Regions from separate parts of the Candidatus Brocadia sinica JPN1 genome, predicted to be linked through region 2. Evidence: riboswitches for the same ligand, from Rfam matches in the RefSeq annotation. Region 2 holds a riboswitch; each other region holds the start of a gene.
What was found. A riboswitch is a leader RNA that binds a small molecule or an ion and turns the genes downstream of it on or off. The one in region 2 is predicted to bind cyclic di-GMP.
Positions count from the first base shown of each region.

Region 1: linked by a shared signal. The riboswitch ahead of BROSI_RS15830 (sigma-54 dependent transcriptional regulator) and the one ahead of BROSI_RS11950 (hypothetical protein) in region 2 are both predicted to bind cyclic di-GMP.
Region 3: linked by a shared signal. The riboswitch ahead of BROSI_RS00125 (hypothetical protein) and the one ahead of BROSI_RS11950 (hypothetical protein) in region 2 are both predicted to bind cyclic di-GMP.
Region 4: linked by a shared signal. The riboswitch ahead of BROSI_RS00655 (hypothetical protein) and the one ahead of BROSI_RS11950 (hypothetical protein) in region 2 are both predicted to bind cyclic di-GMP.

Region 1 covers NZ_BAFN01000001.1:3,461,887-3,464,089, forward strand. The annotation lists gene chrA (chromate efflux transporter) at 1-653, shown strand, start outside; cyclic di-GMP riboswitch class I at 921-1,040, shown strand; gene BROSI_RS15830 (sigma-54 dependent transcriptional regulator) at 1,089-2,203, shown strand, end outside.
Region 2 covers NZ_BAFN01000001.1:2,638,134-2,640,336, reverse strand. The annotation lists gene BROSI_RS11955 (PKD domain-containing protein) at 1-1,023, opposite strand, end outside; gene BROSI_RS11950 (hypothetical protein) at 1,020-1,256, opposite strand; cyclic di-GMP riboswitch class I at 1,346-1,465, opposite strand; gene BROSI_RS11945 (LamG-like jellyroll fold domain-containing protein) at 2,005-2,203, opposite strand, start outside.
Region 3 covers NZ_BAFN01000001.1:34,488-36,690, forward strand. The annotation lists gene BROSI_RS00115 (sulfotransferase family protein) at 295-621, opposite strand; gene BROSI_RS00120 (sulfotransferase family protein) at 675-947, opposite strand; gene BROSI_RS00125 (hypothetical protein) at 981-1,241, opposite strand; cyclic di-GMP riboswitch class I at 1,498-1,609, opposite strand; gene BROSI_RS00130 (FG-GAP-like repeat-containing protein) at 2,063-2,203, opposite strand, start outside.
Region 4 covers NZ_BAFN01000001.1:158,638-160,840, reverse strand. The annotation lists gene hemC (hydroxymethylbilane synthase) at 1-335, opposite strand, end outside; cyclic di-GMP riboswitch class I at 565-662, shown strand; gene BROSI_RS00655 (hypothetical protein) at 724-1,293, shown strand; gene BROSI_RS00650 (hypothetical protein) at 1,527-2,075, shown strand.

The DNA.
Region 1 (2,203 bases), 820 kb from region 2:
TCCTCGTTCAAAACAAGAGCGGTATGAAAGAATCTCTTTTTCCTTTGCTTCTCTTGTCAGGAAAACCAGGACATTTAAAGACGGCGATTACAGCAACAGCACTTACCACGGGACACGTTGCTGGCAACGTATCGCTTGTTAAACTCTTTTTGGTATTCCTGAAAATCGGATCTGTGCTTTTTGGCAGCGGTTATGTGTTAATTGCTTATCTTCACGATGAACTCATTGACCGGTTAGGGTGGCTTACCCAACAACAACTTGTCGATGCCATTGCTGTCGGGCAATTTACTCCCGGACCGGTTTCAAGTGCAGTTACCTTTGTCGGTTATCAGATTATCGGAATAAAAGGCGCCATACTTGCAACAGTTGGCATGTTTTTACCGTCTTTTTTCTTCGTAGCTATGTTGAATCCGTTCATTCCGAAGATGAGGACTTCAAAGTGGTTGTCATATTTTCTTGATTCAGTCAACATAGGGGCAGTAGCGATCATGGCGGTTGCGGTAATACAACTTGCCCGTGTCAGTCTTATTAACTGGCAGACCTGGTTAATTGCACTCGTGAGTGTTGCGGTTATATTCGTATTGAAAAGAGTGCATTCCTTATGGGTCGTGATTGGGAGTTCGATGGCAGGTTACCTATTGACCCTAATTTAAGAACAATAAACAAGATCAGAATCAATAAAAGGAGGGACATTTAACTAATTGAAGTTTGCTAAACATTAATTATTCGATAAGACCCTTTGGGATTTTTCACTCCGCAACCACTTTATCTAACAAATAAAAAATAAAGTAGTTGACACCGTTCTTTTTTGTGTCTATTTTACAGTTAAGGAATTTCCAATGGTGATGGCGTTTGGTCACATTTCCGAATTGACATATAGATGATGTTGTAATACAATTTGTCCATAATTGATAAAAACAAAGCGATAAAGGCAAACCCTGAGTGATCAGGGGACGCAAAGTAAAGGGTCTTTAGACTTACAGGGAAGTAGGGATAAAGAAGACAGCCTTAATTCAGAAAAAGACAGCCTTACTGCCGGAGATGTTTTTCAGTAAATATCTTTGCAGTAAGGCTTTTTTATTTTAAAGATGAAGAAAAAAACGATCTTTACTAATATTTTGATTTTAGATATTAATCCAATTTCTTCTCCGGAAGGAAATCTTGGGCAATTTTCAAAACTCATTGGGAATATCCTTCCTCACAAAGAAACTTCTATTCAAATCATTTCGCACTTTCCGCCGGGTCCCATAGACCCTTCACCCAGCCTCATTTTTCTTCGGTCCTCTCCCGTTGAATCCTTCATAGAGGTTCTCCTTCATGTAAGAAAACATTGGGAACAGAGTTTAGTCGTCGGTCTTTTCTGTGAGGGGGAAAATACTGCACGGGGTGTTTTCCAATGCCTCGAAAGTGGGCTGGATGACTTTATCTCTTATCCTTTCAAAGAAATAGATCTGGCTCCGCGTATATTGCGGCTTGTCCAGCGGAAGAATGAGACAAGTGCTTTTCCCAGGGCTGAAGTAGTAAAAAAAATGTCCCACCGGGAACACCTGATTGGGCAATCGAAACCCTTCCTTCGCGTGATTGAGAAAATTCCATCCCTTGCCTGGTCTGATGCAACAGTCATAATTTACGGGGAGACAGGAACCGGGAAAGAACTTATTGCCCGGGCAATCCACTACAATAGCCACAGACATGGAAAACCGTTTATTCCGGTTAATTGCGGTGCCCTGCCGGACCACCTTATTGAGAATGAGCTTTTCGGGCATGCAAAGGGCGCTTTTACCGATGCCTCTACCGCAGAGAAAGGGCTTGTAGCGGAAGCGGAAGGAGGCACTCTTTTCCTCGACGAGGTAGATGCCCTTAGCTATTCCGCACAGATTAAACTCCTTCGTTTCCTGCAGGACAAAGAGTATCGGCATCTTGGTTCTTCAAAGAGCAGGGTTGCAAATGTCCGGATCATTGCCGCAACCAACAGCGATCTCAGGTATCTTGTAGAAGCCAAACGCTTTCGGGAGGATCTTTATTATCGTCTGAATGTTCTTTCACTCACACTTCCCCCTCTCCGTGAACGGGTTAGCGATATTCCCCTCCTTGCTAACCACTTTTTTACCCGTTACGCAAGGCAGAATCGCCGGGGTTTACGGCATCTTTCGGAAGGTACAGTACAAAAGCTGATTCACTATCATTGGCCAGGGAATGTGCG
Region 2 (2,203 bases):
CCAATCCTCAGGAACCTGCTCCATAACAATTGGCAAAGATTGAATGCCGCAATAACCTAATGTCCCCCCTTTAGGAACCGGAACAGTTTCAGAATATACCCTGGCACGTTTATCAGATTCGCCTGTAACTTCTAATATAGTTGTATTATTTCCTTTTTCACCAAGAGTCGGCAACTTCTGTCTAACTATTGATTTAAAGTCTTCGACTTCCATTTTCCCATTTTGTCTCCTATAAAATCGCCCCTGACTACCTCTTTTTAACCTTTTTTTCCCCAGATGTGTCTTAAGTGCGATATTCTTAATGAAGTCAACAAATTCTTTCAAACTCAGTAACTGAAGTTCATCATCGGTTCTTTTACTTAAGATATCCGATTGCCTAACAGAATCGTTTGGGTTAGAAGGACTCGGTAATTGAGACTTAAACCTTTCAGATATTTGTTCCTTTGGTTCTTCTTCAATTATTCTACCATTTTTAATATGCGAAACACGTTTTCTACTGACCTTGATTCCTTCCGTATTTATGCCAACAACGGCCTTCTTCGATGGAGTTAAGAGATATTCCTTCTGGGAATCCATATCGTGTATTATTTCGAATAGACCTTGTCTTCCTCCTACAACAGGGTTCATATAAACCTTCCCATCGTCTTGTAGAAACATAAGATAGCGATGTCCCTCCTGCAAAATTGGCGCATCGTTTACACGCATTCCTTTATCACCAACCTGCCCCCCTGCATATGACAGCTGAATTTCAGAAAATTTTTTCTGCTTAGAACGCTCTGTTTCATGAACAATTTCAATATCAGTAAAATACACTTCAGTAATAATAAATTCTTTATTGTTAAACTGGCACATTTGACGATCTACTGTACCGATACAAATAAGATCGGCAGTTTGTGCAATTTCCGCAATACTCAGACTAACTTCCATAGCTGTGACTTGCATATAATTCCCTGTAAGGTTTATTCCTACAACTACAATAAACAATAAAAACCATTTTAAAAACCAGTAATTTATTTTCTTCATTTTATCCCCTTGAATTTATTAAGGTATCCGTGACTATCATTATTCAAAGCTACACCTGTAACTTCTGCCAATTTAGCAGTTCTTACACTATAAAACTTGGCCGCATTGATAAAAGCATCCATCGCAATTGCTCTTAAAGCAGATGCATTTGCACTTTTTTCTGTCCTGTCTACTATCTCTGCATACATTACAGTTTCATCGTTTGGATACTCTTTTCGTGAGGTGTACCCCATTGTCTAAGTATTCGACAGAGCTTCCGGCAAAGTTTCTCTATATCCATAAAACAAAAAAGCCTTACTGCAAAAATGTCCATCAAAACATCTTCGGCAGTAAGGCTGTCTTCCAAAATATAACACTAAACCCTTAACTCTCTACTCTCAACTTTGTTGAAGACCCTGTTACTTTGCGTCCCCTGATCACTCAGGATTTGCCCTTTTCGTTATCCTTTTTGTAGGAGGATTTAATAGTTTTTATAATCGCTGTCAAATAAAAAATAAAATTTTAAATCATAGATCAGATTAAACAACGCCTTTGAAAAATACCTTAAGAAAATGTTAATAGCATAAAGTGTACCATAATTAGGACAAAAGAATTATTATGCTATATTAATCTGAAGTAATATATTATTATATATTTATGCATAGTACAAAGATTGAATTGGATATCTGAAAGATGGGGAAAAGTATGACATGGCACATAAGTGTGCCTTCACACTTATGTGCCATGTCACACTTTTTTCTTGAGGAAGACTCAATTCATTTATCATTTAAGACGGTGACCCTTTGCCCCCTTCCACCCACATAAATTTGAAATAAAGTAACAATTTAGTTTTTTGAAAAATTCCAACAATAACAATGTTTTACATACCGTAATAGGGGCAGACTTGAAACCTGCCCCTACAATAAATACCATTCATGCAGGATTTCAAAAAGCTACATTAATACGAAATAAATGGTAGGCGAGCCTACCCTACAAGGCGGCTCATAGCCCATTATTATAGAGATACATCACATCCAGACCAGTCAATTCCAACTTATAAAGCCTGACATTATCAATGACGCCGTTAAAATAGCCTGAATTCACCCGCGAATACCCTATTCTCATATCAGGATACGCCGTTAATGGTACGACTGTATTTCCTGCCGGATGGGTTTGCGTATTCACCAATGCGCCATTTACA
Region 3 (2,203 bases), 2.6 Mb from region 2:
TCCCAAGATTCTCTTTACTTGCATTATACGAATTAGCCGTTGTGGTAAACCAATGAGTAAACTCATCATCATAAATAAAATATCAGATACGTTTAGAACATTATATTCAATTTCATAGTTGTATTTCTTCAGATAATGCCCTGCCAACATATTAAAAATCTTGACTTCTCGGGGAAGCAGATTCTTTTTCCATTTATTCGTATTTTCCTTGTTCAGTGGTTTGAATATTAACTCTGAATGATGTGGTATCGTATGTTTGTGACTAGTCTTATAAAAATCCAGCAGTGGGATCCTCTAGAGTCGACCTATCCCTATTACAGAACAAATGGATTTTATTGTATTCTCAGGATTTTCCAACAAATCTTCATAGCGAATGGTTATTTTATTTTCTTCGGGTATTTTCTTAAAAGATTTTTCAATTCTGAATAGTTTATACCTCCAATCCAGGGCAGCAGCGGCAACATTATCATTGAAGGAATTCATTTTCCGCCAGCTATCAAACACATCTCTTCCATCACGCACGATGTGTATAAACTTAGCATCAGGAAACAACGTTTGTAAAATATCTATTTTCCGGAAAAAAGAGGGTGTCTTGTTACCCCAAATACTTTTTTCCTTCACTCCGGCAATATGCAGAGAATATCCTGTCTATAAGCTCCCTTAGTGTTAATTTTTCATGGTGAGAGAATTGTGAGAAAAAAATCGTTATAATGACCATCAACATATGTCGATTGAAAGTCGGATTTTGATGAAAGAAAATTGCCAAAAGACCTTAAAGCGCTACCGGAGATAGAGCGTTTAAGATATTTCTTTCGTAAAAATGGCATTAAAAAAAAAGATTCTCTCGGTATGGCAATCTGAGAATGGGTATTTAAGATCAGGCGAAGCAACGTGGTACCAGACCTCTGGGTACCTACGATAAAAAATTGTTTTTTTACTGAATTCATACGACTTCTTTTCCGGCCGCAATAACCCCTTGTTTATAAAAGTTTTATATAAGTCTCTCCGTGCGGACGGAATGATGTCTCCTTTACCTGCAGCGGTTGCTTGGTTGCATTATCCGCCAGCATCTCTTCCATCGTTCTCGATTTTGCAGCCTCTAGCTGATGAGTTTGTTTTTGCATTTCTATTTTATTTTCTTCCACAAGCCTTGGAGCAGCAGCATTTGCTCCAACGTGAATAAGTGCAGGCAATAACAAAGTAGCTTGCGATAGTAACAGTAACCTACATATTTTACGCATATTCTCCTCCTTCTCTTCTTTAAATTAAAAAACAAAAGTACGCTCCAAAATTACTATTTACAAATTGATTTTTTTTGATGCACCCCCCCTTTCTTAAGTTAAACATGGACAAACAAAGTTTGTCGTTCGATTGAGCGCTTACGACAAAGTCCATGCTACCCTGTAACCCGCTCAAATAAAATGAGAATTCTTATACAATTAAATTTTAAAATGCCAAAAAAAAAGGCCTTACTGCAAAGATATTCTAAGATACATCTTCGGCAGTAAGGCTGTCTCATGAGCGGTTTAAATTGTTTAAACTGCTTAAATGGCTGACGAGATCCTTTACTTTGCGCCCCCTGATCACTCAGGGTTTGCCTTTTTCGGGACGGTATTTTTCGTACGAATCCTAATTTTTTGTTAAATTATGTCAACAATAATTCTATCCATAGATCAGGTTAAAAAAACTTGTAAAAAATGACTTAGAAGGCATCAACCAAGCATACTTTTAATTGTCAAAAAGAATGCCACAAACAAGACCAAAATGTTTATCGTGTAATATTTATCATAAACCATTTGGATGCAGTCTATTATAAGATACCATAAAGCAGAATCGTCCGTTGCTAAGGCAAAGGAAAAGTGTGACATGGCACACAAGTGTGACGTCGCACTTATGTGCCATGTCACACAAAACCCTTTTTTATTTGTTCATCGATATAAACTTCACCAGCTTCAATTGAACTGCCTATTTGAAATTGTTTTGAATTTCTGATTTCATGCCTTGGTGTTAACGGTTTTCTATGAATAAAACTTACAAAAAAGTTTTTAAAGGTAACACTCTACTACAGGGCATTATACAAATCCTGCACTTCCTGGTCGGTCAAGGCACGTTTGTAAATTCTAACATCATCAATCGTACCATTAAAATAACCATTAAACCCTGTATGCCCTATTCTCATGTTGGAATACAATGTCAATGGCAC
Region 4 (2,203 bases), 2.5 Mb from region 2:
TTACTAATAAGGGCATCATGGGGGTCCTCGCGCTTGGGTGTGGCGCCGATCATTAACCCCTCGTGCAGCTCTGTTGGCACATCTTTGGCGCTGTGAACGGCAATGTCTATCTTTCCTTTCATTAAAGCCGTTTCCAGTTCCTTGGTAAATAAACCAATTCCCCCTAAACGGGACAAGGGGGCATCGGTAATCTTGTCACCCTTTGTCGAAATTTTTTCGATCTGAAATTCAAATCCAGGATTTAACCTTTTAAGCTCTGATATAACCCAATTTGTTTGGATGAGCGCAAGTTTACTGCCCCTGGAACCCACGATAACCAGTTTTTCCTTTGCCAATGTAAATTCTCTCCATTTTTTATGAATTATTAAAGTAATTACAAATCTCTTAACTAGAAAATGCGTTTTTTGATAATATCATAATATGCTAGAGGTGTCAAACTACTTTGCCTGTTTGAGTTTTGCCAGCTTCATGACTGGTAAATATTTTATTTTTTCTTGAAATAAAAGGCATAAAAATACTATAGATAATAGATAATAGATAGTAAAATTTTGATGATGAAAAACATTACGACAAAGGCAAACCCTGGGCGATCAGGGGACGCAAAGTAAAGGGTCTTGTCGAGCCGTTTAAACGGCTTTATGAAAGATAGCCTTACTGCCGAAGATGTTTGAATGAATATCTTTGCAGTAAGGCTTTTTTGTTTTCATGAAAGGAGAACTAACAATGTACTTATTCAGAATACTGAAGAAAGGCTTGACCCCCGCAGCGGCCGTATTGATGATGTATCTTGGAATCGCATTAATTTCTTTGGAAACAACCACTTCATATACTGCATCTGCAGATCATCCTGAGCAAATGGTAAGACTCAAAGAAAAAGAAAATTCGATGGTAACCCTCGATGATGTGGCGAAATTTGCCGAGGAATACATTCAGAAAAATTCCAGGGATGGCATCTTCAGACACTATGATAAAAAAACGAAAAAAGATCTGGAGTTAAAGTTTGACAAGGTGCATCGTGAACGGCTCTCGCAGATAAAGAAGGATGAATATTTTATCTGTGCCGATTTCAAGGGGAGGGACGGTCATACATACGACCTTGACTTTTTTGTGCAGGGGAAAAGCAAGAGTTATTTAAATATTGATAAAAAGGGCATTGCCATCCACAAGGTAAATGGCAAAGAGAATTACTCATGGAACTACAATGAAAAGAAAGGTATCTGGGAGAAGAAGACCGTCAAAACCGAAAAGAAACGACCGGAGCATCCTGAACATCCGAAGCCTGACTACCCTTAATAATAGTCAGTATCACCAGTAGAGCTGTTGATGCTGACTGAAAACATGCTGAATCAGTATCTTTGTGGCTTTTCCCAGAGCAATATTTTCAGGAAAGGGGGTGGTTCAATGGAGAAATTGATGTCACTTTTGTATCTTTCATGCCAGTGACTTTATATGGCAATTGGCAGTTTTACCTTTTCAAGCTACTGCTGCTACGGATTCGTTTACCTTTTGATAAAGGAGACCCAATTATGAATTTATTCCTAATTCCGAGAAAAAGTTTGGCAACAGTTACAGTCTTGTTGTTTATGTTAGGATTGAGCGCTTCATCTGCTTTTTCCGAAAGAGAGCATCCGGGACAAGTGATACCGTACAAAGAGGAGGAAAAACCGCGTATAACCAAGGAGGATGTGGCAAAATTTGCTGAAGAATACATTCGGAAAAATTCCACAGAGGGTGTTTTCAAGTATCTTGATAAGAACACAGAAAAATATTTAGGGTTGATGCTTGACAAGGTGCATAAGGACAAGCTCTCTCCAACAAAGACGGATGAATATTTTGTCTGTGCAGACTTTAAAGGGAAAGACGGTAATACGTACGACCTGGACTTCTTTGTGCAGGGGACCAATAAGGATAATTTGAGGGTTGATAAAGCGAGCATTGCCGTTCATAAGATGAATGGCAAAGAGAATTATACCTGGAACTATAATAAGAAGAAAGACCTCTGGGAGAAGAAGGCTATCCTAATTGAAAAGGAATATCCCGAACCTACGAAGAGGGAGCATCCCGGATATCCTTAATAAATGGGAGTTAAACTGGGTTGTGTAGTCATAGCCAATATGACAAATAACCTGTGGGAGAACACCCCCTTCGTCGTTCTACTGAGTTCACGACGAAGTCCCCTCCTTCGCCCTCATCTTTCATGATG